2 linked regions of the Azoarcus olearius genome follow. The protein of the gene in region 1 binds, or shares a complex with, the protein of each later gene. Links are inferred from orthologs where the notes say so. Each region holds a gene or a part of one and is shown on either strand. Other genes may lie near its edges.

The links.
Region 2: the proteins of mnmE (region 1) and mnmG are in contact, whole or in part, in a solved structure (PDB 9HIP), measured with the Escherichia coli proteins. The link is inferred for Azoarcus olearius from one-to-one orthologs.

What each region holds. Positions count from the first base shown.
Region 1 is NZ_CP016210.1:4,439,581-4,450,395, reverse strand. Bases 484-3,482 are described here. They hold mnmE (tRNA uridine-5-carboxymethylaminomethyl(34) synthesis GTPase MnmE), read left to right. Parts: upstream 484-1,303; coding sequence 1,304-2,662; downstream 2,663-3,482. Other genes in these bases: speE (polyamine aminopropyltransferase), read left to right, coding at 3,479-3,482; dqs_RS20335 (TSUP family transporter), read left to right, coding at 2,722-3,482; yidC (membrane protein insertase YidC), read left to right, coding at 484-1,332. Outside these bases: more of yidC, read left to right, coding at 1-483; more of dqs_RS20335, read left to right, coding at 3,483-3,486; more of speE, read left to right, coding at 3,483-4,456; 16S rRNA (cytosine(967)-C(5))-methyltransferase RsmB, read left to right, coding at 4,549-5,829; dqs_RS20320 (DUF4390 domain-containing protein), read left to right, coding at 5,780-6,394; dqs_RS20315 (sensor histidine kinase), read left to right, coding at 6,391-8,511; dqs_RS20310 (sigma-54-dependent transcriptional regulator), read left to right, coding at 8,515-9,762; Trk system potassium transporter TrkA, read left to right, coding at 9,845-10,815. UniProt on the Escherichia coli protein: Exhibits a very high intrinsic GTPase hydrolysis rate. Involved in the addition of a carboxymethylaminomethyl (cmnm) group at the wobble position (U34) of certain tRNAs, forming tRNA-cmnm(5)s(2)U34.
Region 2 is NZ_CP016210.1:167,794-183,375, reverse strand. The notes cover bases 6,833-9,723. They hold mnmG (tRNA uridine-5-carboxymethylaminomethyl(34) synthesis enzyme MnmG), read right to left. Parts: upstream 9,285-9,723; coding sequence 7,380-9,284; downstream 6,833-7,379. Other genes in these bases: dqs_RS00750 (FIST signal transduction protein), read left to right, coding at 9,468-9,723; rsmG (16S rRNA (guanine(527)-N(7))-methyltransferase RsmG), read right to left, coding at 6,833-7,383. Outside these bases: dqs_RS00790 (MFS transporter), read left to right, coding at 1-1,428; dqs_RS00785 (DUF2339 domain-containing protein), read left to right, coding at 1,450-4,215; dqs_RS00780 (ParB/RepB/Spo0J family partition protein), read right to left, coding at 4,316-5,179; dqs_RS00775 (HepT-like ribonuclease domain-containing protein), read right to left, coding at 5,181-5,522; dqs_RS00770 (nucleotidyltransferase family protein), read right to left, coding at 5,540-5,833; dqs_RS00765 (ParA family protein), read right to left, coding at 5,843-6,613; more of rsmG, read right to left, coding at 6,745-6,832; more of dqs_RS00750, read left to right, coding at 9,724-10,637; dqs_RS00745 (metallophosphoesterase family protein), read right to left, coding at 10,621-11,469; dqs_RS00740 (diacylglycerol/lipid kinase family protein), read right to left, coding at 11,483-12,469; urtA (urea ABC transporter substrate-binding protein), read left to right, coding at 12,628-13,926; dqs_RS00730 (ATP-binding protein), read left to right, coding at 13,923-15,582. UniProt on the Escherichia coli protein: NAD-binding protein involved in the addition of a carboxymethylaminomethyl (cmnm) group at the wobble position (U34) of certain tRNAs, forming tRNA-cmnm(5)s(2)U34.

The sequences.
Region 1 (10,815 bases):
AGCCGCGGTTTCCTGCTGCTGGACGACGGCGAACGCCACCTCTATGCGGCCGAGTCCGGCCTGATCGGCACCGGCCTGCCCACCCACCGCACCCGCTTTGCGCTGCCGGCTGGCGACCAGGTGCTGAAGGACGGCGAGGATCGTCTGGTGCTGCGCCTCGAAGCGCCCGAGCAGAATGGGGTCAAGGTCACCAAGGTGATGACCTTCCACCGTGGCAGCTACCTGGTGGACGTCAACTACGAAATCGCCAATGGCGGCGCTGAACCCGTCAAGGCGCACGCGTATTACCAGTTCACCCGCGACGGCAAGCCCGCCGAGCAGGTGGAAGCCTTTGGCGTGACCACCTTCACCGGCCCGGCGTACTACACCGACGCGGCGAAGTTCCAGAAGGTCAAGTTCTCCGATATCGACGAAGGCAAGGCCAAGTTCGCCAAGACCGCCAACGACGGCTGGGTGGCGATGGTGCAGCACTACTTCGTCGGTGCGTGGCTGCCGGAAGCGGGCGTGGAGCGCGAGTACTTCGCGCGCAAGGTAGGCGGCGATCTCTATTCGGCCGGCGCCATCGAGTCCGTGGCGGACGTGCAACCGGGTGCCACGGGCAACGCCCAGGCCCGCCTCTACGTCGGCCCGCAGGAGCAGGACAAGCTGGAGAACATCGCGCCGGGTCTCGATCTGGTGGTGGACTACGGTTGGCTGACCGTGATCGCGGCGCCGCTGTTCTGGGCGCTGTCGGCCCTGCACAAGCTCACCGGCAACTGGGGCTGGGCAATCATCCTGGTCACGGTGGCCCTGAAGGCGCTGTTCTTCCCGCTGTCGGCGGCCAGCTACAAGTCGATGGCCAAGATGCGCGTGCTGGGCCCGCGCCTGCAGCGCATGAAGGAGCTGTACGGCAACGACAAGGTCAAGATGCAGCAGGAGATGATGAATCTCTATCGCACCGAGAAGATCAATCCGCTCGGCGGCTGCCTGCCCATCCTCGTGCAGATCCCGGTGTTCATCGCGCTGTACTGGGTGCTGCTCGGCAGCGTCGAAATGCGTCAGGCGCCGTGGCTGGGCTGGATCCAGGATCTTTCGGCGAAGGACCCCTACTTCATTCTGCCGATCATCATGGGTGTTTCCATGCTGGTGCAGATGAAGCTCAATCCGACCCCGCCTGATCCGATCCAGGCGAAGGTGATGATGGCGATGCCGATCGTGTTCACCTTCATGTTCCTGTGGTTCCCGTCCGGTCTGGTGCTGTACTGGGTGGTGAACAACGTGCTGTCGATCGCCCAGCAGTGGCAGATCACTCGGATGATCGAGGGTGGCAAGCAAGGCGCCAAGACCGCCTGAGGCCATCGCCGCAATCGCAACGGCGCCGGGCCGCGGAGGCATCGGCGTCGTTCGCGTTTCGGGGGCGGGTCTCACCGGTTTCGCGCAGCAGTTGTGCGGGCGCGAGCCGCAGCCGCGTCTTGCGACGCTGGCGCGCTTTCGTGACGCTGACGGCGCCACGATAGACGAAGGCATCCTGCTCTACTTTCCGGCGCCGGCTTCCTTTACCGGAGAAGACGTCCTCGAGTTGCAGGGGCATGGCGGGCCGGTGGTCATGCAGATGCTGCTGGCGCGGTGCCTTGCCTTGGGTGCGCGACTGGCGGAGCCGGGCGAATTCACCCGTCGCGCCTTTCTCAACGGCAAGCTCGATCTGGCCCAGGCCGAAGCGGTCGCCGATCTGATCGAGGCCTCTACCGCCGCCGCGGCGCGGTCCGCGCTGCGCTCGCTGTCGGGTCAGTTCTCCGAGGAAGTGCTGCGTATCCGCGATGCGCTGATCGACCTGCGCATGCTGGTCGAGGCGACGATCGACTTCCCGGAGGAAGAGGTCGAGTTTCTCGACAAGGGGCGGGCGCTGCCCCGCCTTGCCGCCATCCGTACTCAACTCGACGCCCTGCTGGATCGCGCGCGCCAGGGCGCCTTGCTGCGTACCGGCATGAACGTGGTGCTGGTCGGCAGGCCCAATGTCGGCAAGTCCAGCCTGTTGAACCAGCTTGCCGGCGAGGATCGCGCGATCGTTACCGACGTTGCCGGGACCACCCGCGACGCCTTGCGCGAGGCGATCCAGATCGAGGGCATTCCGCTCCACGTCATCGACACCGCCGGTTTGCGGCAGACCAGCGATGTGGTCGAGCGTATCGGCATCGAGCGTACCTGGCGCGAGGTAGAGCGGGCGGATGTCGTTCTGAGGGTGATCGATTCTGAAGGCGCCGAGGAGGATGCACTGGAGGCTGAACTTGCCGCCCGTTGCCCTTCCGCCGCTGCACGTATCACCGTGGTGAACAAGATCGACCTGCTCGGCCTCGCGCCGGAGCGGACCGAGACGGCCGGCGCGGTGCGCTTGAGGCTGTCCGCGCGCAGCGGGGACGGCGTGGATCTGCTGCGCACCGAACTGTTGCGGGCCGCTGGTTGGCATGCGCATGGCGAAGACGTCGTGCTTGCGCGGGAACGTCACCTGCTTGCGCTGCGTGAGGCGTTGGATCATCTCGCCGCCGCGGAAGCCGCCGCCTCGGCCCTGGAACTCTTTGCTGAAGAGTTACGGCTGGCGCAGGAGGCGCTCGCCGGAATCACTGGCGAATTTTCCGCCGACGATCTGCTCGGCGAGATCTTCTCCCGCTTCTGTATCGGCAAATAAGCAGCGCCCGGTTTCGTCACCGGGTGGCCTGTTGTTTCACGTGAAACCGGACAGCTCCCATGGATGTGGATTTTCTTCTGATTGCACTCGGAGCCGCCGCGTTCTTTGCCGGCTTTGTGGATGCGATCGTTGGCGGCGGGGGGCTGATTCAGATTCCCGCGCTGTTTGCGGCTTTTCCCAACGCACTGCCGGCCACGCTGTTCGGCACCAACAAGCTCGCCAGCATCGTCGGAACGACGAGCGCCGCAGTCCAGTACGCCCGGCGGGTGGTGATCCCCTGGCGCGTCGCGGGGCCGGGTGCGGCAGCAGCGTTGATCGGTTCCTGGTATGGCGCCAAGGCGGTCGCCTACCTGCCCCCGGCGATGCTGCGCCCGCTGGTGCTCGTGCTGCTCGTCGTGGTCGCCGCCTACACGTTTGCCAAGAAGGAACTGGGGCAGGTTGCCCGCGAGCGCGAGCACCGGGTGGTTCCGCTTGCCGTTCTGATCGGAGGTGGCATCGGGTTCTACGACGGCTTCTTTGGTCCAGGGACGGGCAGCTTTCTGATCTTCCTGTTCATCCGGGTGCTGGGCATGGACTTCCTGCGCGCCTCGATGACTGCCAAGATCGTGAACGTCGCCACCAATCTCGCTGCGATCACCTTCTTCGCGCGCAACGTCGAGTTGTTCTGGGCGTTCGCCGCAGTGATGGCCGCGTGCAACTTGTGCGGCGCCATTGCCGGCTCGCGGCTCGCGCTCAAGCACGGCGCCGGCTTTGTCCGCAAGATGTTCCTCGCTGTCGTCAGCGTGCTGATACTCAAGCTCGCCTACGACGTGTTCCTTGCCTGACCGCTGGGTGTTTCACGTGAAACGAAAACGGCCTTCCTGCCTGATCAGTTCCGCGGTCCCGAGCGGGTCAAAACCTGAGACGGCCGTCGCTGCGCCGCTGGGTGCCGCGACCGACATGGTCCTGCGGCGCGCCGTCCTGCTGGACAAGGGCCGCTCTTCTCGCCAAAGCTACGAGGTGTGGGACACGCCCGATTTCGGCCGGGTTTACCTGCTGGACGGGCGTCTGATGGCGGCGGAGGCCGTTGCCAGCTACGGGCACGAGGCGCTTATCCACCCCGTAGCGCTTGCCCACCCGGAGCCGCGGACAGCGCTCGTGCTCGGGGGCGGTGATGGCGGCTCGGCGCGCGAGTTGATTCGTCATCCCTGCATCGAGGCGGTCACCGTGGTCGAACTCGACGACGCGGTTGTCGAGCTTGCGCGCCGCTATCTGCCGGCGATACACGACGGCGCCTTCGAAAACGGCCGGGTGCGTTTGACCATCGGCGACGCACACGCGCATGTGCTGGCGAACGCCGAATCAGTCGCCGGTGTGCGCTACGACCTCATCGTGTTCGACCTGACCGATCCAGACGGCACGGCCGCCGCCTTGCACGAAGCGTCCTTCTTTGCCGCGTGCAAGGCCTGTCTCCGCCCCGGCGGCGCGATCGTGGTTCAGCTGGGATCCCCCCACTACCACCGCTCGCAGGTGGTCGCGTTGGTGGCCCGGCTCGCGCAGTCCTTTGCCTGCGTGCGCCCCTATCTCGCCGACGTGCCGGTGTATGGCGGCGCCTGGGCCTTCGCGAGCGCGTCCGACGCGCTCGATCCTTCCGGGCTTGACCCCGTCGAGATCGAGCGGCGCGTCCGCGCGCGGGGTCTGGCAGTGCGCCACTACAATGGCAATCTCCATCGCGCACAGTTCGCGCTGCCGACTGATCTGCAGACGGCGCTTCGTGCCGCGCTTTCCAACCCGCAGTTCGACGGGCCAACGTGAAAAGACTCTCTTCATCCCGACCCCCCGCGTCAACGCAGCGCCGCAGCCCGGCCCCGCGCCCCTCCTCGCCCCGAACCGACCGCGCGGGCGCGATGCTCCCGCCCGACAGCCTGGCCTATGCGCTGCATCACGCGGCGGACCTCGTGGGCACGGTGCTCGAAGGCGGCAACCTCACCGCTGCGTTCGAAGCGCGCCTCGCCGATCATCCCGCCTGGCCGGACGCCACCCGCGGGGCGGTGCGCGATCTCGCGTGGTCCACGCTGCGCGAGTACGGGCGCGGTGATGTCGTGCTCGACCGCCTGCTGAAATCGCCGCCGCCCGCTTATATCCACGCGCTGTTGCTGGTTGCGCTCCATCGCCTGGAGCAACGGCCGGAACAGGCTCACACCGTCGTCGACCAGGCGGTAAGCGCCGCGGCTGCCGCAATGCCCGGCTTGAAGGGCATGGTAAACGGCGTGTTGCGCAACAGCCTGCGTCAGCACGAAGAGGTCGCCGCTTGGCGTTCGGCGAGCGAGGTCGCCCGCATGCGCCATCCCGCGTGGTGGATCGCCCGCCTGCGGCGCCAGTGGCCCGACGCTTGGCCGGCAGTGGCGGCTGCGGGCAACTTGCCGCCGCCGATGGCGCTGCGGGTGAATCGCCGCAAAGCCCGGCGCGACGACGTGCTCGCGGAACTGGCGTCGGCCGGGATCGGCGCCCGCCCCTGCGACGAAGACGGCGTGCTGCTCGACGTGCCGTGCGCAGTCGCCCGGTTGCCAGGCTTTGCCGAGGGGCGCGTTTCGGTACAGGACGCCGGCGCGCAGTATGCCGCCCGACTGCTCGATCTCCACGACGGCGATCGTGTTCTCGATGCGTGTGCGGCCCCGGGCGGCAAGGCCGCCCATCTGCTCGAGCGCGCCGATGTCCAGTTGCTTGCGCTCGAACTCGCCCCCGAACGCGCGGCCCGTATCGGCGCCAACCTCCAGCGCCTGGGCCTTGAGGCCAGCGTGAAGGTGGGCGACTGCCGCGCCGTCGATAGCTGGTGGGACGGCACACCGTTCGATCGCATCCTGGCCGACGTACCTTGCTCCGCCTCTGGCGTGGTGCGGCGTCATCCCGACATCAAATGGCTGCGCCGGGACGAGGACATTGCGGGGTTCGCCGCTCAGCAGGCGGAAATCCTGGATGCGCTTTGGCGCACGCTGCGCCCGGGTGGCACAATGCTTTATGCCACCTGCTCGGTGTTCGAGGAGGAGAATGCGGGCCAGGTCGCCGCGTTTCTCGCCCGCCACGCCGATGCGCTTTCCGTGTCGATCGACGGCCAGCCCCATCTATGCCTGCTTCCCGATGCCGACCATGATGGCTTCTTCTACGCGCTTCTTCGCAAAGCTGCCTGAGCGCCTGCGCGTCGCGTGCGCGACCGTGCTGCTGGCCTTGCTTGCGGCGAGCGCACAGGCCGACGACGTCGAGGTGGAGCAGGCCGAAATCGTCGCCGGCGATGCGGGCGGCTACGTATTGAATGCGGACATCCGGGTCGATCTCAACCCCCGTCTGGTCGACGCCATCATGCATGGGGTGGCGCTGTACTTCGTCACCGAGGTCATTGTCGAACGGCCGCGCTGGTACTGGTTGAACGACGTCGTGGTGAACCGCAGCCTCAACTACCGTCTGTCGTATCAGGCGATCACCCGCAGCTACCGCCTTTCGATCGGCAGCCTGCACCAGAACTTCGACAACCTCGAGGCGGCGCTGCGGACGATGCAGCGTATCCGCAACTGGCAGATCGCCGGCAATGAGGACTTGCGCCCCGGCGTATCGCACGAGGTGTCGCTGCGCTTCAGGCTCGATACCGCCCAGCTGCCCAAACCCTTCCAGGTCACCGCCATCGGTAGCCGCGACTGGAATCTCGGTACCGACTGGCAACGGTGGACCTTCCTGCCGGGAGCGGCGGCCTCGCGATGAAACGCATTGCCCTGATCGTCATTGCCGCGATTGCCGGCATCTCGCTGTTCCTGCTGACCACGGCCAGTTCCAACACCGGTCTGCTGGCGGGCAGCTACCCCTACCTGCTCGCCATCAACGGCGCGGTCGCGGTGGCGCTTGCGGGGCTGGTGGCGGTGCAGCTGCGGGACCTCTGGCGCGAGTACAAGGCGCGCCAGTTCGGTTCGCGCATGAAGTACCGGCTGATGCTGATGTTCGCGTTGATGGCCCTGGTGCCCGGTGTCGTGATCTACGCGGTGTCGCTGCAGTTCGTCGTGCGCAGCATCGAATCCTGGTTCGACGTCCGGGTGGATTCGGCGCTGGAAGGCGGCATCGCGCTCGGACAGAACGCGCTCGACTACCTCGTGGGGCAGGTGGATGCGAAAGCCCAGGACATGGCGCTCGATCTGGAGGTCGAGGGCACGGTGACCCCCGCGCGGCTCAACCGTCTGCGCGAAACCGCCGGGGTGGCGAGCGCCACCGTGCTGTCGCCGGCGGGGCAGATGGTGGCCACCGCCTCGGACGGCGTGGGCGACTGGATTCCGGAGCTGCCCAGCGTGGCGCAGCTGCGCCAGGCCCGCCAAAGCCGCAGCCTGCATCTGGTGGACAGCCATCCGGACGGCCAGCTGCTGATCCGCGTGATCGTCCCGATCGCAAGCCGCTCGCTCGCCGCCGAACCGAATCTCCTGCAACTCACCCAGGGCGTACCCGAAACCTTCTCGCGTCACGCCGAAGCGGTGCAGGAGGCCTATCGCGACTACCAGGAACTCACGCTCGCGCGCACCGGCCTGAACCGCATCTACACGCTGACGCTGACGCTGACCCTGCTGCTTGCGCTGCTGACGGCAGTGGCGGTGGCCTTCGTGCTGGCACGCCGGCTGGCGGCGCCCTTGCTGATCCTCGCCGAGGGCACCCAGGCGGTGGCGCAGGGCGACTACAGCCCCCGCCAGGCCCTGCCCGCCCGCGACGAACTGGGGGTGCTGACCCAGTCCTTCAACCAAATGACGCGCCAGCTCGAAGACGCCCGCGCCGCGGCGGACCGCAACCGCGCCGCGGTGGAGTCCGCCCGCGCCTACCTGGAAAGCGTGCTGGCCAACCTGTCCACTGGCGTGCTCGCGTTCGCGCCCGACGGCACCTTGCGTGCTGCCAATCACGGCGCGATGACCATCCTCGGTGACGATCTGCTCGGCTTCGAAGATATCGCGCTCGCCGCGTGGCCGCGCCACACCCACTTTCGCGATGCACTGCTGGAAGGGTTCGCGGCGCACGAAGGCGACTGGCACGAGCAGATCGAACTGCCGGTCAAGGACAGTTCGCCGCTGACGCTGCTGATCCACGGCTCGCGCCTTCCGCAGGCCACCGGGGGCGGGCTGGTGGTGGTGTTCGACGACATCACCCGCCTGATCGCCGCGCAGCGCGACGCCGCGTGGGCCGAGGTGGCGCGGCGGCTCGCGCACGAGATCAAGAATCCGCTGACGCCGATCCAGCTGTCGGCCGAGCGCCTCGCCTTCAAGCTCGCCGATCAGCTCGATGGCGACGGACGCGAGATGCTCGAACGCTCCACGCGGACCATCGTCAACCAGGTCGAATCCATGAAGAACCTGGTCAACGCTTTCCGCGACTATGCCCGGCTGCCGGCGCCGGTGCTGACCACGCTGGATCTCAATGCCTTGATCCGGGAAGTGCTGACCCTGTACGAAAGTGCGGCGGTGCTGATCCGCTTCGAGCAGTCCGCCGATCTGCCGCCGGTGCTCGGCGACGCGTCGCAGATCCGCCAGGTCATCCACAACATGCTGCAGAATGCCCAGGATGCGCTCGGTGGCCAGGAGCAGGGCACGATCAACGTCGTCACGCGGCGCGACGGCGAGCGCGCGCTGCTACTGTTCCGCGACAACGGCCCGGGTTTTCCGCCCGAGGTCCTGGCGCGGGCCTTTGAACCCTATTTCACCACCAAGACGCGCGGCACCGGTCTGGGCCTCGCGATGGTGAAGAAAATCATCGATGAACACGGTGGCGACGTGCGCGTCGCCAACCGCGACAGCGGCGGCGCGGAAGTCCGTATCCGCCTGCGTTTCGCGACCCCCGGCAGTGAAGTCTGAACAATGGCAAATATTCTGATCGTCGACGACGAAGTCGGCATCCGCGAACTCCTCTCCGAGATCCTGCGCGACGAGGGCCACGATGTGAAGCTGGCCGAAAACGCCGCGGCGGCCCGCGCCGCGCGCAACGCGGGCCGGCCCGACATGGTGCTGCTCGACATCTGGATGCCGGATACCGACGGCATCACGCTGCTCAAGGAGTGGTCAGCCAATGGCCAGCTGACGATGCCGGTGGTCATGATGTCGGGCCACGGCACCATCGACACCGCGGTGGAGGCGACGCGGATCGGCGCCATCGACTACCTCGAGAAGCCGATCGCGCTGCAGAAGCTGCTGTCCGCGGTCAAGCGCGGACTGCAGCGTCCACCGGCGGCGGGCACGCCCACGCCACTGACGCTGGCCGCCTTCTCGCGCTCGCTGCCGCTGCGCGAACTGCGCCGCCGGGTGGAGCAGATCGTCGAGAATTCGCGCGTGCTGCTGCTGCGCGTTGGCCACGGCAGCCTCGCCGAACTGGTGGCGCGCAGCGTGCAGGCCGCGGGCGCGCCCTGGCTGGATCTGGGGGCGGCGAGCGCCCCGGTCGATATCGGCCAGCTGCAGGCGCTGCAGGGCGGGGTGTTGTTCGCCGGTGAGCTGGCCCGCCTGTCGCGCAGCCAGCAGAAGAACCTCGCGTTCGCCATCGACCGCCTCGACAGATATGACCTTCGCATTGTCGTGGCCACCGATCGCGGGGTGGACGCGCTACTTGCCGACGGCTGGGACGAATCCCTGCTCAGCCGGCTGTTCGAGGTCAGTCTGGCGCCGCCCTCGATCACCGACGTCAAGGACGACCTGCCGGAACTCGCGAGCCAGATCCTGCTGCACCTGGTGGAAGGCGGCGAGGTGCCGTTGCGGCGCTTCTCGTCGGCGGCCCTCAACCAGCTGCGGACCCAGGCCTGGCCCGGCGGCTATGCCGAGCTGCGGGCCGCGGTGAAGTCGCTCGCGCTGGGCACGCTGGAGGACGAGATCGCGCTCGCCGACGTGCGTCGCCTGCTGCAGCCGCCGGCCGACGCCGCGGTCAGCGGCATTTCGCTCGACCAGCCGCTGCGCGAGGCGCGCGAGGCCTTCGAGCGCATGTACTTCGAGTACCACCTGCGGCTGGAGAGCGGCAACATGACCCGGCTGGCGGAGAAGACCGGCCTGGAGCGGACCCACCTCTATCGCAAACTCAAGCAATTGGGCCTGCAGGCGGGCAGGCGTCACGAAGAGGCCTGAAGCCACGGTGCCGGCACGGTATCGCCGGCCTACCCGCGCAGCGTAGAATCGCGGTCCCAAATTTCAAGCGGGGTGGTCGCGCGTGAAGATCATCATCCTCGGCGCCGGGCAGGTCGGCGCTTCGGTGGCGGAAAATCTCGTCTCCGAAGCCAACGACATCACTCTGGTCGACACCAACGCCGACCAGCTCGCCAGCCTGCGTGAACGGCTCGAAATCCGCACCGTGTGCGGCAACGCCGCCTCACCCTCGGTACTGCGCGACGCCGGCGCCGACGACGCCGACCTGCTGATCGCGGTCACCCAGTCCGACCAGACCAATCTGTGCGCCTGCCGGGTCGCGAAAGCGCTGTTCAATCTGCCGACGCGCATCGCCCGGTTGCGCTCGACCGATTACGTCGATCACCCGGAACTCCTCAATGACGAAAACTTCGCGGTGGACTTTTCCATCTGTCCGGAGCAGATCGTCACCGACTACATCAAGCGCCTGATCGCCTTTCCGGAGGCGCTACAGGTGCTGGAGTTTGCCGACGGCGTCGTCAGCCTGATCGGTGTGCGCGCCTTCGAAGGCGGCCCGTTGGTCGGCCACCCGCTGAAGGCGCTGCGCTTCCACCTGCCCAATGTCGAGGTCCGGATCGCCGCCATCTACCGCAACGGCGAGCCGATCATCCCGGAAGGCGACACCGTGATCGTGCCGGGGGACGAGGTGTTCTGCCTCGCGGCGAGCGTGCATATCCGCCAGGTGATGCGCGAACTGCGGCGCACCGACAGGCCGATGCGGCGGGTCATGATCGCGGGCGGCGGCAACATCGGCCTGCGTCTCGCGCGCAGCATCGAGCGCGACTACCACGTCAAGCTCCTCGAAGTGGACAAGCGCCGGGCCGAAACGCTGGCGACCCAGTTGAGCAACGCGCTGGTGCTGAGCGGCGACACCACCGACGAGAAGCTGCTCGAGAACGAAGGCATCGACGAGATGGACCTGTTCGTCGCGCTGACCAACGACGAGGAAGACAACATCATGTCGGCCTCGCTCGCCAAACGCATGGGCGCGCGCCG
Region 2 (15,582 bases), 4.3 Mb from region 1 along the record:
ACCTTCGTCGCCATCCTCATCGGCACCCTCGCGGGGGGTGTGATGGTCAGCATGCCGGACGGCACCCTGTGGGTCTCCGCCGCGATCGTCACGCTCGCGCTTGCGGGTTACCTCAGCAGCCGCGGCATTCCCACCGCACCCGCCGCGGCGCCCGAGTTGCGGATCAACTGGAATCCGGTCACCGAAACCTGGCGCAACCTCGCGTTCACCCGCGGCAACCGCAGCGTGTTCCTGGCAGTGCTCGGCATCTCCTGGTTCTGGTTCTATGGCGCGGTGTTCCTGTCACAGTTCCCGGCCTACGCCAAGGACGTGCTCGGCGGCGACGAACACGCCGTCGTGCTGCTGCTGGCGGTGTTCTCGGTCGGTATCGGCATCGGCTCGCTGCTGTGCGAACGCCTGTCCACCGGCCACATCGAGATCGGCCTGGTGCCGTTCGGCTCGCTTGGGCTGTCGCTGTTCGCACTCGACCTGTGGTGGGCCAGCCCCGCCGCCGTGGTGCCGGGCACGCCCGCCGCCCCGCTATCGGCCCTGCTCGCGCAGCCGGCCAACTGGCGCGTCGTCGCCGACCTCGTCGCGATCGGCATCTTCGGCGGTTTCTACATCGTGCCGCTGTACGCACTGATCCAGAGCCGCAGCGAGCCGGGCCACCGTTCGCGCATCATTGCCGGCAACAACATCCTCAACGCGGCCTTCATGGTGGTCGCTGCCGGCATGGGCGCCGCGCTGCTGGCGGCAGGACTGGACGTCACCGCGCTGTTCCTCGTCACCGCGCTGCTCAACGCCGTGGTGGCTATCTACATCTACACCCTGGTACCGGAATTCCTGCTGCGCTTCCTCGTGTGGCTGCTGGTGCACAGCGTCTATCGCCTGCAGGTGCGCGGCGTTCAGCACATTCCGGAGCAGGGTGCCGCGGTATTGGTGTGCAACCACGTCAGCTTCGTCGATGCGCTGGTGATCATGGCCGCCAGCCGGCGGCCGATCCGCTTCGTGATGCACCACCAGATCTTCCGTTTGCCGCTGCTGCGCTTCGTATTCCGCGAGGGGCGGGCGATTCCGATCGCATCGGCAAAGGAAGACCCGGCGATGATGGAACGCGCCTTCGACGAGATCGCGCGCGCGCTCGAGGCTGGTGAGTTGATCGCGATCTTCCCTGAAGGCCATATCACCGAAGACGGCGATATCTCCCCCTTCCGTCCCGGCATCCGCCGCATCCTCGAACGCAACCCGGTGCCGGTGGTGCCGCTGGCGCTGCGCGGTCTGTGGGGCAGCTTCTTCTCGCGCAAGGACGGCCGGCCGATGTCGCGGCCGCTGCGGCGGGGGCTGTTCAGCCGCATCGAACTGGTCGCCGGCGAACCGCTCGCCGCGGCGGCCGCCAGCCCGGAAGCGCTGCAGGGCCGGGTGGCCGAGCTGCGGGCCGACTGGCGCTGAACGAAGCTCGCGGAGGCGTCCATGGCGATGGTGATCTGGATCGCGGCCGGCGCCCTCGTCGGTCTGATTGGCGGCCCAGCCGGGATTCTGGCCGGTGCCGTGCTTGGGGGCTTGGTCGCACAGCTGCGCAAGGACGGGCAGCAGACGGCCTCGCGGCATGATCGGCGCATCGCCGCACTCGAACGTGAAGTGGCGACCCTTTCGCGCCGCGTTGCCGCCATCACTGCGCCGCCGGCCTCCGCAGGCGCCGCACCCGCCGGGCCGGTGGAAGAACCCGCCCCGCTCCATCTCGACCTCGACCTTCCGCCGCTGCAGACCGCGTCCGCCGACGTGGCGGCACCCGCTGGCAGCCCACCGGCGGACGACGCCCTCGTCCCCACCAAAGCCGGCCCGGCCCTACCCCCAAGGTCGCCGTCTGTCGCCCCGCTCGACGCGGACGCGCCGGATCTCGACGCCCTGTATTTGCGCTGCCGCGACTGGCTGCTCGGCGGCAACACGCTGGTGCGGGTCGGCATCCTGGTGCTGTTCTTCGGGCTGGCCTTCCTCGCCCGCTACGCGGTGGAACACGCCTTGCTGCCGCCTGCGCTGCGGCTGGCCGGCATCGGCGGCGGCGGGCTGGCGCTCGCCGCGCTCGGCTGGCGGCTGCGCCGCCGCCGCCCCGGCTATGCGCTGACCCTGCAGGGCGGCGGCGTGGCGGTGCTCTACCTGACGGTGTTCGCCGCCTTCCGCCTGTATGCGCTGCTGCCCGCCAGCGCCGCCTTCGCGCTGATGCTGCTGATCGTCGCCGCCGCGGCCTGGTTCGCGGTGCGCCAGGGCGCGCCGGCGCTGGCGGTGATCGGCACCGCCGGCGGCTTTGCCGCCCCCATCCTCGCCTCCACCGGCGGCGGCACCCACGTCGAACTGTTCACCTATTACGCGCTGCTCAACACCGGCGTGCTTGCGCTGGCGTGGTGGCGGGCGTGGCGCTCGCTCAACCTCACCGGCTTCCTGTTCACCTTCGCGATCGGCCTCGCCTGGGGCGCCGCCGACTATCACCCCTGGCATTTCGCCACCACCGAACCCTTCCTGGTCCTGTTCTTCCTGATGTACGTCGCCGCCGCGGTGGCCTATGCCTGGAAGCGCGCACCGGCGCTCGGCGACCCCGTGGATGGCACGCTGGTGTTCGGCGTGCCGGTGGTCGGCTTCGGCCTGCAGGCTGCGCTGGTGCACGGCATGCCCGATGCGCTCGCCTGGAGCGCTGCCGCGGTTGGCGTCTTCTATCTGGTGCTCGCCGCCGCGCTGCACCGCCTGCGCAAGCCGGCGCTCGAACTGCTGGTGGCGAGCTTCACCGCGCTCGGCATCGCCTTCCTGACGCTGGCGATTCCGCTCGCGTTCGACGGCCGCTGGAGCGCCGCGGCGTGGGCACTGGAAGGCGCGGCGCTGTGGTGGGTGGGGCTGCGTCAGCAGCGTCGGCTCGCCGCCGCCTGCGGCCTGCTGCTGCAGGCGGGCGCCGGACTGCTGTTCGCCGCCGACCTTGCCCAGCACCCCGGGCTGCGCGATCTTGCCGTGCTCAACAGCGCCTTCCTCGGTACCACGATGATCGCTGGAGCCGGCTTCGTCAGCGCCTGGCTGGCGGCACGCGAGACCCGCTGGCCCGCATGGCTGCAGGCCGTGGGCCATGCGCTGCTCGCCTGGGCCTGGCTGTGGTGGCTCGGCGGCGGCTGGGCGGAGATCGACGCCCAGGTATTCACCGGCACCCGGCCGGCGGCGCATCTGCTGCTGTTCGCCGCCAGCGGCGCCGTCGCGGTGGGGCTGGCGGCACGCCTGCGCTGGGCGGATCTGCAATCGGCAGTGGCCTTGCCCGCGGCGGGCATGCTGCTCGCCATCGCCCAGGTGATGAACTACGGCGTGCCGCCGTCCGGCCACGGCGGCTGGCTGGCGTGGCCCGCCGCGCTCGCGCTGCATGCGTTCGCGCTGTATCGCGCCGACGCGCATCCGGCACGCGGTCTGCTGGGCTGGACGCACGCCGCCGGCGTATGGCTGTTGGCGCTGGCCGCAGCGCAAGAGGTCGGCCAGCGCGTCGCCACGCTGGGCTGGGGCAATGGCTGGGAGACCGCGGCCTTCGCACTGCCGCCGGTGCTGGTGCTCGCACTGCTGACGCGCATGGCGAGTGGCGCACGCTGGCCGTTCGCCACCTGGCGCCCGGCCTATCTGGTTGCGGGCGCTGTCCCGCTGGCGATCGGGCTGGTGCTGTGGTCGCTGGTAGTCCTGCCGCTGGCCGATGGCAGCACGCGGCCCTACGGCTATGTGCCGTTGGCGAACCCGCTGGATCTCACCGTGATCGCGGCGCTGGGGACGATCGCCGGGTGGTTGCGGCGCGCGCGCCCGCAACTCGAGGCGCGATTCGGCCCGCTGCAGCCGCTACAGGCCGGCCTCGCGCTGGTTGCCTTCATCGCCGCCAATGGCTCGCTGCTGCGCGCGGTGCATCACGCCACCGGGCTGCCGTGGGAACTGCCGCGACTGCTCGCCGCCGACACCACCCAGACCGCGCTGTCGCTGATGTGGGCCGTGCTCGGCCTCGGCCTGATGCTGCTCGCCAACCGCCGCGCCAGCCGCCCGACCTGGCTGGCCGGCGCGGCGCTGATGGCGGCGGTGGTGGCCAAGCTCTTCCTGGTGGACATGGCGGCGAGCGGTACGCTCACCCGCATCGTGTCCTTCATCGGCGCCGGGCTGCTGTTGCTGGTGGTGGGCTATTTTTCGCCGCTGCCGCCGAAGCAGACGGTGCCTGCGGAACGCGCCCCCGAGTGAAGCGGAGGGCTCGCCGCACGACGGCACGCGGTTTCAGCGCAGCCCCGCTGAGGACGCGGTAAGCCCGATCGTCGGGCATGCCTGCCCGCCGGGCTCTTTCTCAGCGCAGGCGGCCGAGCAGGCCGTCGAGCTGGTCGAGGCTGCCGAAGCGGATGGTGACCTCACCAGCGCCCTTCTTGTTGGCCTTGATCTTCACGGTGGCGCCGATGGCGTCGGCGATTTCCTCTTCGAGGCGCACCAGATCGCGGTCGGGCGCCGCCGCCGCCTTCTTCTGGCGCGGGTTCAGCGTGTGCTGCACCAGACGCTCGGTCTCGCGCACCGACAGCTGACGCGCCGCCACGACATTGGCGAGCTGGATCTGGCTGGCGCCGTCGAGCGGCAGCAGCGCGCGCGCGTGGCCCATGTCGATGTCGCCCGCCATCAGCAGTTCCTGCACCGGCTTGGCGAGGTTGAGCAGGCGCAGCAGGTTGCTCGCCGCCGGCCGCGAACGGCCGACCGCATCGGCGGCCTGCTGGTGGGTCATCGCGAATTCGTCGATCAGGCGCTGGATGCCGCCGGCTTCTTCAAGCGGGTTGAGGTCCTCGCGCTGGATGTTCTCGATCAGCGACATCGCCAGCGCGGCTTCGTCGGGGATCTCGCGTACCAGGCAGGGCAGTTCGGCCAGGCCGGCGATCTGCGAGGCGCGCCAGCGCCGTTCGCCGGCGATGATCTCGTAGCGCGGCGCCCCGTTGAGCTGGGGCAGCGGCCGCACCAGCACGGGCTGCATCACGCCCTGCGCCTTGATCGACGCCGCCAGCTCTTCCAGCGAGCCGGGGTCCATGCGGGTGCGCGGCTGGTACTTGCCGGGCTGCAGCGCCGCGGTGGCGAGCGTCTGCAGCTCGCCCTTCTCGGCTTCGTCGTCGCGGTTGGCGGCCAGCAGGGCATCGAGGCCGCGGCCGAGGCCTTTGAGTTTGGGTGGTGTCATTTCAGTCGCCGGGCTGTTCGCCCCGTATCAATGTTTGAGCCTGTTCCAGGCTTGCGCGCAGACCAGGCAGGTCACGGACGATGGTTTGCCAGACCCGCGCCGGCTCTATCGAGGCGTAACCGTGGATCAGGCGGTTACGGTGATCGATGACGACGCGCCACGGCACCTCGGCATAGCGCGCCCGCAACTCCGTCGAAAGCTGGCTGGCCGCTTCGCCCAGGATCTCGAAACTGCGCTCGATCGCGCGTTGCGTCCGCAGATCGGCCATGAACGCCGCCTCACCCACCTGCGCGAACGATTCGATTTCCGCCAACGCAGCGAGCATGTCACCGACCAGCAGCAAGGCGTCCCGCTCGCGGGTCACAGTGTGCGGGCCTCGGCCAGCACCCGCACGCGCAGCGCCGGATGCAGTTCATCCTCGATCACCAGGTCCACCCGGTGGGCCAGCATGTCGTCGAGTTCCTGATTGAGCCGTACCACCTCGAACGAGGAGATGTCGCGCGGCAGATCCACCAGCAGATCGATATCGCTGTCCGCCCCTTCCTCACCCCGCGCCACCGAGCCGAACACGCGCGGATTGGACGCACGGTGGCGGGCGAGGCAGGCCAGCACTTCCTCGCGGCGGGCGATCAGCTGTTCGAACAATCGGCCCATGGTCGCGTCCTAGAAAGCCTTGGCGCGTTCGATCATTTCGCCGGCGAAGGCCATGTAGGCCTGCGCGCCCTTGGCGGCCTTGTCGAACACCACGCCGGGCATGCCGTGGCTGGGCGCTTCGGCCAGGCGCACGTTGCGCGGCACGATGGCGGAGAACACCTTGTCGCCGAAGTGGCCTTCGAGCTGGGCGGAGACCTGCTGCTGCAATGTGACCCGCGGGTCGAACATTACCCGCAGCAGGCCGATGATCTTGAGGTCGCGGTTGAGGTTGGCGTGCACCTTCTTGATGGTGTTCACCAGGTCGGACAGGCCTTCCAGCGCGTAGTACTCGCACTGCATCGGGATGATGACGCCGTGGGCGGCGCACAGGCCGTTCAGCGTCAGCATCGACAGCGAGGGCGGGCAGTCGATCAGCACGAAGTCGTAGTCGGCGTCGAACTGCTGCAGCGCCTCGCGCAGGCGGTTTTCGCGGTTTTCGAGGCTGACCAGCTCGACCTCGGCGCCGGCGAGGTCACGGTTGGCCGGCAGCACGTCGTAACCGCCGGTGGGCGACGTCACCCGCGCCTCGGCCAGCCCGGTGAGGCCGACCAGCAGGTGATACACCGACTGTTCCAGGCTGCGCTTGTCCACCCCGCTGCCCATGGTGGCGTTGCCCTGCGGGTCGAGATCGACCAGCAGGGTGCGCTGGCCGCACTGGTGCAGCGCGGCGGCGAGGTTGACGCAGGTGGTGGTCTTGCCCACCCCGCCTTTCTGGTTGGCGACACAGAAGATACGGGCCATGGTCCGGTTATGCAGTTAGCCTGGGGAAGGCCCGCGCGCGGCAGGCTTCCCGGAGTTTAGTCGATTGCGGCGGCGGTCCGCCGGCGCCGGCGACAGGCTGCGCCGCCATGATGACGGCGATGCGTACGGCCTCAGCCACGCGCGATCACCAGCAGGTGGCGTTCGGCGTCGAGGCCGGGCACCGCCAGCGGATGGGTGGCACGCACGGTCCAGCCGGCGGGCAGCGCGGCGACCTCGTCGTCCGGGCGCACGCCCTTCATCGCGTACAGCGCGCCGCCGTCGCCGACGAGGTGGCCGGACAGCTCGACGAAATCCTTCAGGCTGGAGAAGGCGCGCGAGATCACGCCGTCGCAGGGCTGCTCCGGCTTCAGGTTCTCGACCCGCGCATTGAGCGGCTGGAAGTTGCCGAGGCCAAGTTCAATTTTCGCCTGCTGCTGGAAGGTCGCCTTCTTGTTCACCGTCTCGACCGAGATCACGCTCAGCTCCGGGCGCACGATGGCCAGCGGAATCCCCGGCAGGCCGCCACCGGAGCCGATGTCGGCCAGCCGCGTCACCGCGGACAGATACGGCAGCACCGCGAGCGAATCGAGCAGGTGATGGGTGATGACCTCCTGCGGCGCACGGATCGCGGTGAGGTTGTAGACCTTGTTCCACTTCAGCAGCAGCTCGCCGAAGGCGATCAGCCGCGCCTGGGTCGCGGCGGGGATGTCGAGGCCGAGCGCGGCGATGCCGTCGGCCAGCTGGCCGGCGTAAGGCGTCAATACACTCATGCGGACCTGCGCTCGCTGCGCGCCGCCAGGTCGCGGCGCTTCAACCACACCAGCAGCAGCGAGATCGCCGCCGGGGTGATGCCCTGGATGCGGCCGGCCTGGCCGATGGTTTCCGGCTTGTGCAGGTTGAGCTTCTGCTGCACTTCCTTGGACAGGCCGCGCACCTCGGCGTAATCGAGGTCGGCCGGCAGGCGGGTGGATTCGGCCTGCAGCTGCTTGGCCACTTCATCCTGCTGGCGGTCGATGTAGCCCTGGTACTTGGCGGCGATCTCCAGCTGCTCGACCACCTGCGGATCGGTCTCGGGCTGCTCGGGGGCGCCGGGCAGGCTCATCAGGCTGGCGTAGGTGGTCTCGGGCCGGCGCAGCAGCTCGAAGTAGCGCGCCTCGCGCTCCAGCGTCTTGCCGAGCACGCGCTCCTGGTCCGCCACCGGAATCAGCTCCGGCCGAGCCAGACTGGTCTTTAGCCGCGCGGTCTCGCGCTCGATCGCCTCGCGCTTGGCGCAGAACGCCGCCCAGCGCACGTCATCCACCAGGCCCAGCTCGCGGCCCTTCTCGGTGAGGCGCAGGTCGGCGTTGTCCTCGCGCAGCTGCAGGCGGTATTCGGCGCGCGACGTGAACATGCGGTAGGGCTCGGACACGCCGCGGGTGATGAGGTCGTCCACCAGCACGCCGAGATAGGCCTCGTCGCGGCGCGGACACCACGCCTCGCGACCCTGCACCTGCAGCGCGGCGTTGGCGCCGGCGAGCAGGCCCTGCGCGGCGGCTTCCTCGTAGCCGGTGGTGCCGTTGATCTGGCCGGCGAAGAAGAGCCCGCCGATCGACTTGGTTTCGAGCGAGGACTTGAGGTTGCGCGGATCGAAGTAGTCGTACTCGATGGCGTAGCCCGGACGCAGGATGTGGGCGTTCTCCAGGCCGCGGATGCTGCGCACGATCTCCAGCTGCACGTCGAAGGGCAGCGAGGTGGAAATGCCGTTGGGGTAGATCTCGTGCGTCGTCAGGCCTTCCGGCTCGAGGAAGATGTTGTGGCTGTCCTTGTCGGCGAAGCGGTGGATCTTGTCCTCGATCGACGGGCAGTAGCGCGGCCCGACGCCTTCGATCACGCCGGAATACATCGGCGAGCGGTCGAGGTTGGCGCGGATGACGTCGTGGGTGCGGGTATTGGTGTGCGTCATCCAGCACGGCAGCTGGGCCGGGTGCTGGGCGGCCGAGCCGAGGAAGCTGAACACCGGCACCGGATCGTCGCCCGGCTGCACCGTCATCACCGAAAAGTCGATGCTGCGCGCGTCCAGCCGCGGCGGCGTGCCGGTCTTGAGCCGGCCCTGCGGCAGCGCGAGTTCCTTCAGGCGCTGGCCGAGCGAGATCGCCGGCGGGTCGCCGGCGCGGCCGGCGGAGTAGTGTTCGAGGCCGACGTGGATCAGGCCGTTGAGGAAGGTGCCGGCGGTCAGCACCACCGCCGGCGCCTCGAAGCGCAGGCCGATCTGGGTGACCACGCCGGTGACGCGGTCGCCGGCCACGGTGAGGTCGTCCACCGCCTGCTGGAACAGCCACAGGTTGGGCTGGTTCTCCAGCCGCTTGCGGATCGCCGCCTTGTACAGCACACGGTCGGCCTGGGCGCGGGTGGCGCGCACCGCCGGCCCCTTGGAGGCGTTGAGGATGCGGAACTGGATGCCGCCCTCGTCGGTGGCCGCCGCCATCGCGCCGCCGAGCGCGTCGACTTCCTTCACCAGGTGGCCCTTGCCGATGCCGCCGATCGACGGGTTGCAGCTCATCTGCCCGAGGGTTTCGATGTTGTGGCTGAGCAGCAGGGTGCGGCAGCCCATGCGCGCGGCGGCGAGGGCGGCCTCGGTGCCGGCATGACCGCCGCCAACCACGATGACATCGAAACGGGTGGGATAGAGCATGGGACGCTCCGCGCTGCGAAACCTGGGGAAAGGCCGCGGATTCTACGCCGTTGCAGCGCAAAATCCTAGCGGGAAACAACCCTGTTTCACGAAATTCCGACGGCGAAACATGGGCTTATCTCGCCCAAAACCGCGCCGCCGGGGCGCTGTCCAACTTGCGTCGCCACCACGGACAGCGCCGCCATGACCGCCCCCACCTTCCTCGCCGCCCACGCCGCCGCACCCCAGTGGCGACGTGCCCTCGATGTGTGCCTTGCCCGTCTCGAGCACGGCGCCCGCAACGCCGGCCGCCCCTTGGGCGACTACACGCTGGGCTGGTGCTATTTCACCGATGCCTACACCGCAGCGGCCGAGCCGCTGCTCGCCGAGTTGCAGCGCCGGGTGCCCGGCGCGAGCTGGGTCGGCACCGCGGGTAGCGGCGTCGCCGCCAGCGGCGTCGAGTACATCGACCAGCCGGCGCTGGTGCTGATGCTGGCCCCGCTGCCGCGCAGCGCGTTCCGCGTCTTCTCCGGGCGCCAGCCCCTGCACCCCGAGCGCGACGGTTTTCCTGCCCACGCGGCGCTGGTGCACGCCGACGGCAACACGCCCGACCTGCAGGAGCTGCTGCCCGAACTCGCCGCGCGCACCGCCAGCGGCTACCTGTTCGGCGGCCTCTCGTCGGCCAGCCGCCACCTGCAACTCGCCGACGCGGTACTCAGCGGCGGGCTCTCGGGGGTCGCGTTCAGCGACGAAGTCGGCCTCATCTCGCGTGTCACCCAGGGCTGCCAGCCGATCGGCCCGCTGCGCACCGCCACCCGGGTGGACGACAACGTGCTGCTGACGCTGGATGGCCTGCCGGCGCTGGCCTGCGTGCTGCAGGACCTCGGTCTCGCCAACGACATCCCGGTGGCCGAGATGGCCGACGCGCTGTCCGGCACGCTGGTCGGTCTGCGCGCCCCGGGCGAGGCGCAACCCGGCGCACCCGGCCGCTTCGGCGCCGACACCGTGGTGCGCCATATCGTCGGCGTCGATCCGCGCGCCCGCGTGCTGGTGGTGGCCGACGAAGTCGCGGCGGGCAGCCGGCTCGCGTTCTGCCATCGCAATCCGGACGCGGCCATGGCCGACCTGCACCGCATCGCGGGCGAAATCCGCGACGAGCTGGCGACCCGCGGACAGCGCGCCGCGGGCGCGGTCTACGCCAGCTGCATCGGCCGCGGCGGGCCGCACTTCGGCCGTCCCAACGCCGAGCTGGCGGCGATCCGCGAGGTGCTCGGCGACATGCCGCTGGCCGGTTTCTTCGCCGGCGGCGAGATCGCGCGCGACCGCCTGTACGGCTACACCGGGGTGCTCACGGTGTTCACGATGCCCGAGTAGTCGCCTCCGCCGGCCCGCATTCGAGCGCCAGCGGCGTCTGCGCACGGCAGGCGAAGCGGTGCTCGGCCTCGTCGTAGTCCCAGCGTTCGACCACGCAAGCGGAGGCGCCGGCGCCGTGACGGATCAGGTTGAAGGAGTTGCCGGCCTCGTGGCGGATGCGGTGCGACAGCGCGGTGCCGGCCTGCACCACCCACAGCGGTCGCGGCGCGCCGTCCGGCCCGGGCAGCGCGAGCGGTTGCACGTAGGGCAGGTGGATATGACCGCCGAGCAGCAGGTCGGCCCCCGCTGCCGCCCAGCGCCGCAGCGCCCGCTCGCGGCCGCGCAGCAGATCAGACGCGTCCTGCGGCCGGACCACCGCCGCCGGCTGATGGGTGACGATGACGCGCAGCTGACCGGGGCGGGCGGCTTCGAGCCGGCGCGCCACGCGTTCGACCTGGTCCGCACGCACCACCCCGTCGGTGTGGCGCCAGCGGCTGACCGTATTCACCAGCTGCAGCTGCAGGCTGTCGTCCTCATGGCAGGCTTCGAGCTGCGGCCCGAACACGCGCCGGAAGCCGGCGAAAGGGCGCAGCAGCCGGCGTTGCAGCGCATACAGCGGGATGTCGTGGTTGCCCGGCAGCACCAGCACCGGCGCCCCGTTCAGGCCGGCGCGCAGGCGCTCGATGAAGGCGCGCGCGGCGTCGAACTGGTGGCGGCGCGCGCGCTGGGTGATGTCACCGGAGATCACCGCGACATCGATGGTCTGGCGCGCGACGCAATGCAACAGCGCCTCCACCACCGGCGCCCGTTCGGTGCCGAAGTGCGGATCGGACAGATGGAGCAGGGCCGCCACGGGCGTTCCGCCCTTACGGCGCCGGTGGCGGGCACAGCAGCTGCAGGCGCGCCGGCGCCACGCGGAACTGCAGCGGCAGCCGCATCCACAGCACTTCGCCATCGGTCGCCACCTTCACGCGCGGCGGCCGGCGCCCGCCACCGGCGCTGACGAAGAGCGCCGCGCACGGAAAGCTGAACACGTTGTCGGCGTCGCCCAGCCGTCCGAGCGTGCCACGCAGCGCCAGCGCCAGCATGCCCAGCGGGCTCACCGGCCGCAGTCCGATCACCGCGAGCGCGCCGGCGTCCACGCACGCCGCTTCGGCCATGCCGATCTGCTCCAGCTGCAGGCGGTTGTTGCCGACGAACAGTGTGGGCGTCTCGACCCGCCCGGTGGCGTCGTCGCAGCGCAGCCACAGGCGCAGCACACGGTGGTTGCGCAACAGGGTGTACAGCGCGGACACGAAGGCCACCGCACGGCTGCGGCCGAACTGGCGCTTCGCCGTCTCGCGCTCTTCCAGCAGTTGCGGATACATGCCCACGCTGGCATTGACGAGGAAGATGCGGCCGTTGACCTCGCCGACCTGCACCGGCCGCAGCTCGCCCTCCACCAGCACGCGCGCGGCGGCTTCGAGATCCTCGGGAATGTGGTGGGTGCGGCCGAAGTAGTTGAAGGTGCCCATCGGCAGCACGCCGAAGCGGCAACCGGCCTCGAGCACCGCGTGCGCCACTGCGTTGATGGTGCCGTCACCGCCCGCCGCAACTACCGCGCCGCCGCTGGCCGCGGCCCGCAGCGCGCAGTCGGCCGCGATGCCACCGAGTTGCGCCGGGTCCTCCACCGCGATGAACTCGTGGGCCCGCCCCGCCGCATCCAGCACCGCGGCGATGCGGCGCCGCGCGTCGTCGGCATCCTGCGCACCCGACCCCGGGTTGAGCACGATCAGCAGGGGCCCGTCGATCGCGCCCTCCGCGACGGATTGCACGCTGTCGGCCGGCAACGCTGGCTTAGCATCAGCATTCATCTTCGGTCGCACCGCAGGATGAAACTGCGACTCTACGGCGGACGCCAGCGGGCGTCCACGCCACCCGCGCCGCCGGCGCGGGTTAGAATTACACCTATTGTTATAGTGGTTATTCCCGCACCGGCCTTCCGGCGCGCGGTATCGGAGTGGAACAAGCCTTGAAATCGCGCATCCTCGCGGCGGTCGCCGTGCTGCTGGTAGCCGGCATCGCGGCCGCGGTGGCGATATGGCCTTCGGCCGGGCCGGCGCGTGCCGGGCAGGTCCAGCCCATCCGCGTCGGCGTGCTGCATTCCCTGTCCGGCACCATGGCGATCAGCGAGCGCAGCGTCGCGGCCGCCACCCGGCTCGCGATCGACCACATCAACGCGGCCGGCGGGGTGCTCGGCCGCCCGCTCGAAGCGGTGGTGCGCGACGGCGCCTCCGACTGGAGCACCTTCGCGCGCGAGGCCGACGCGCTGATCGCCCGCGAGAAGGTCGAGGTCGTCTTCGGCTGCTGGACCTCCGCCTCGCGCAAGACCGTGAAGCCGGTGTTCGAGCGCCACGACCACCTGCTGTTCTACCCGGTGCAGTACGAGGGGCTGGAGAGTTCGCCCAACATCGTCTACACCGGCGCCGCGCCCAACCAGCAGATCATTCCGGCGGTGAAGTGGGCGCTCGACAATATCGGCCGGCGCTTCTTCCTGGTCGGCTCCGACTACGTCTTTCCGCATTCGGCCAACGCGATCATGAAGGACCAGATCCGCTCGCTGCGCGGCGAGGTGGTGGGCGAACACTACGTGCTGCTGGGCAGCAGCGCGGTGGAGGCGGCGGTGGAGGCGATCGCCGCGACCCGCCCGGACGTGATCCTCAACACCCTCAACGGCGACAGCAACGTCGCCTTCTTCAAGGCGCTGCGGGCGTACGGCATCACCCCGCAGGTGATCCCGACGATCTCGTTCAGCATCGCCGAGGCCGAGCTGCAGGCGATGGGCAGTGCCGACTTCGCCGGCGACTACGCGGCGTGGAACTACTTCCAGAGCCTGCCGGGCGAGGCCAATGCCGACTTCGTCGCCGCCTACAAGGCCCGCTACGGCGAGCAGGAGGTCGTGACCGACCCGATGGAGGCGGCCTGGATCGGCGTGCACCTGTGGGCGCGCGCGGTGGAATCGGCCGGCAGCGCCGACCCGCGTGCGGTGCGGCTGGCGCTGCAGGGCAAGTCGATGGCGGCGCCGGAAGGCGCGGTCAGCATCGACCCGCACAGCCAGCACCTGTGGAAATCGGTCCGCATCGGCCGCATCCTGCCCGGCGGCCAGTTCGAGGTGGTGTGGAGCACGCCCAAACCGGTGCGCCCGCTGCCCTACCCGGGTTACCGGCCGCCGCATGAATGGGACGCCTTCCTGCGCCGCCTCAACGAGCGCTGGAACGGCCACTGGGCCAATCCGGGCGCCACGCCCTCCACCGTGGAAGCGCGCTCGTGAGCCGGCTGAAGTCGATCGGCGCGGAGCTGGGCCTGCTCTTCCTGGTCGTGGCGCTGGCCCCTATCGTCACCGCCTACTACGTCGCCAACGACATCTTCGGCGAGGCCATCCGCCAGGAAAAACGCGAGGCCCTGACCGCGATCGCCGACGCCGCGCACGGTCGCATCGAGTCCTACGTGCGCACGCTGATCTCCGACACCACCACGCTGGCGAAATCGCCCAAGGTCGGCGAACTGCTCAGTGCGCTCGAGCATCTGCCCGGCCCCTCGCCGGCCACCGCCGAATTCCTGCGCGCCTACCGCGAGGAAAAGGGCTACTACGACGTGATGCTGGTCGACCACCTCGGCAACATCCGGCTGTCGCTGTCGCAGCCCGAAGTGGTCGGGCAGAGCATCCAGGGCGAACTGCTGCGCGGCAGCGCGCTCGCGCGCACCATCGACACCGCCAATACCTTGCTGCAGACCGAGGTCTCCAACTTCGCGCATTTCCCGCCCAGCAAGGGCCACGCCGCCTTCCTCGCGGCGCCGGTGTTCGCCGGCGGCGTCATCATCGGCAACGCGGTGCTGCAGATCGACAACCGCGAGCTGGACGGCATCATCAACCGCTTCGGCGGGCTGGGCGAAAGCGGCGAGGTGCTGGTGGGCACCATCGAGAACGCGCAGTTGCTGATCACCGCGCCGCCGCGCCACGACGCGACCTTGCGCAACCGCCAGGTGGACGCCGCCCGCTTCGCCCCGCTGCGCGCCGCGCTCGAAGGCAGCCAGGGCACCGGCGGCTACACCGACTATCGCGGCCACGACACGCTGGCGGTGTGGCGCTACCTGCCGTCGCTCAACTGGGGAATGCTGGTCAAGATCGACACCGCCGAGCTGTACGCGCCCATCCGCCGCTTCGAGGCGATCTCGCTGATGGTGATGGTGGCCTCGGTGCTGCTGGTGCTGTTCGGCGTGGCGCTGTCCAACCGGCTGGTGTCGCGTCCGCTGGTGCGCTTCGCGCAGACGGTGAAGGCGCTGGACGAGGAATCGCTGCCGGCGGCGGTGAATATCGACGCCCGCCACGAAATCCGCGACCTCGTCACCGCCTTCAATACGCTGATCGGCAGCGTTCGCTCCCACCAACACCAGCTCGAAGCGCGGGTCAGCGAACGCACCGCCGAGCTTGCCACCGCCAACGCCGGGCTGGCCCGCGCCAACCTCGACCTGCAGGAGAGCAACGCCGAACTGGCGGTGACGCTGGACGAGCTGCAGCGCACCCACCGCCAGCTGGTCGAATCGGAAAAGCTCGCGACGCTCGGCCAGCTCATCGCCGGCATCGCGCACGAGATCAACACCCCGCTCGGCTCGATCGCGTCGTCGATCGACACCATCATCGCCGGCGGCCAGCAGCAGACGGCCTTCCTCGCGCTCTACGCCGGGCTGGGCGAAGACCACCGCGCGCTGGTGTGCAGCCTGCTGGACGTGGCCGCAACCGGCTCCAGCCTCAGCCTGAAGGAAAAGCGCGCGCTGAAGAAGGACTACGAGACACGGCTGGCCGAGCACCCGGCGGTGGATGCGCGCAAGGCCGCCGAGCTGCTGTCCCACCTGCCGCCGCTGGACCTCGAGCGCTACCTGCCGCTGCTGACCCACCCCGAGGCGGGCGCGATCCTCGATCAGGTCA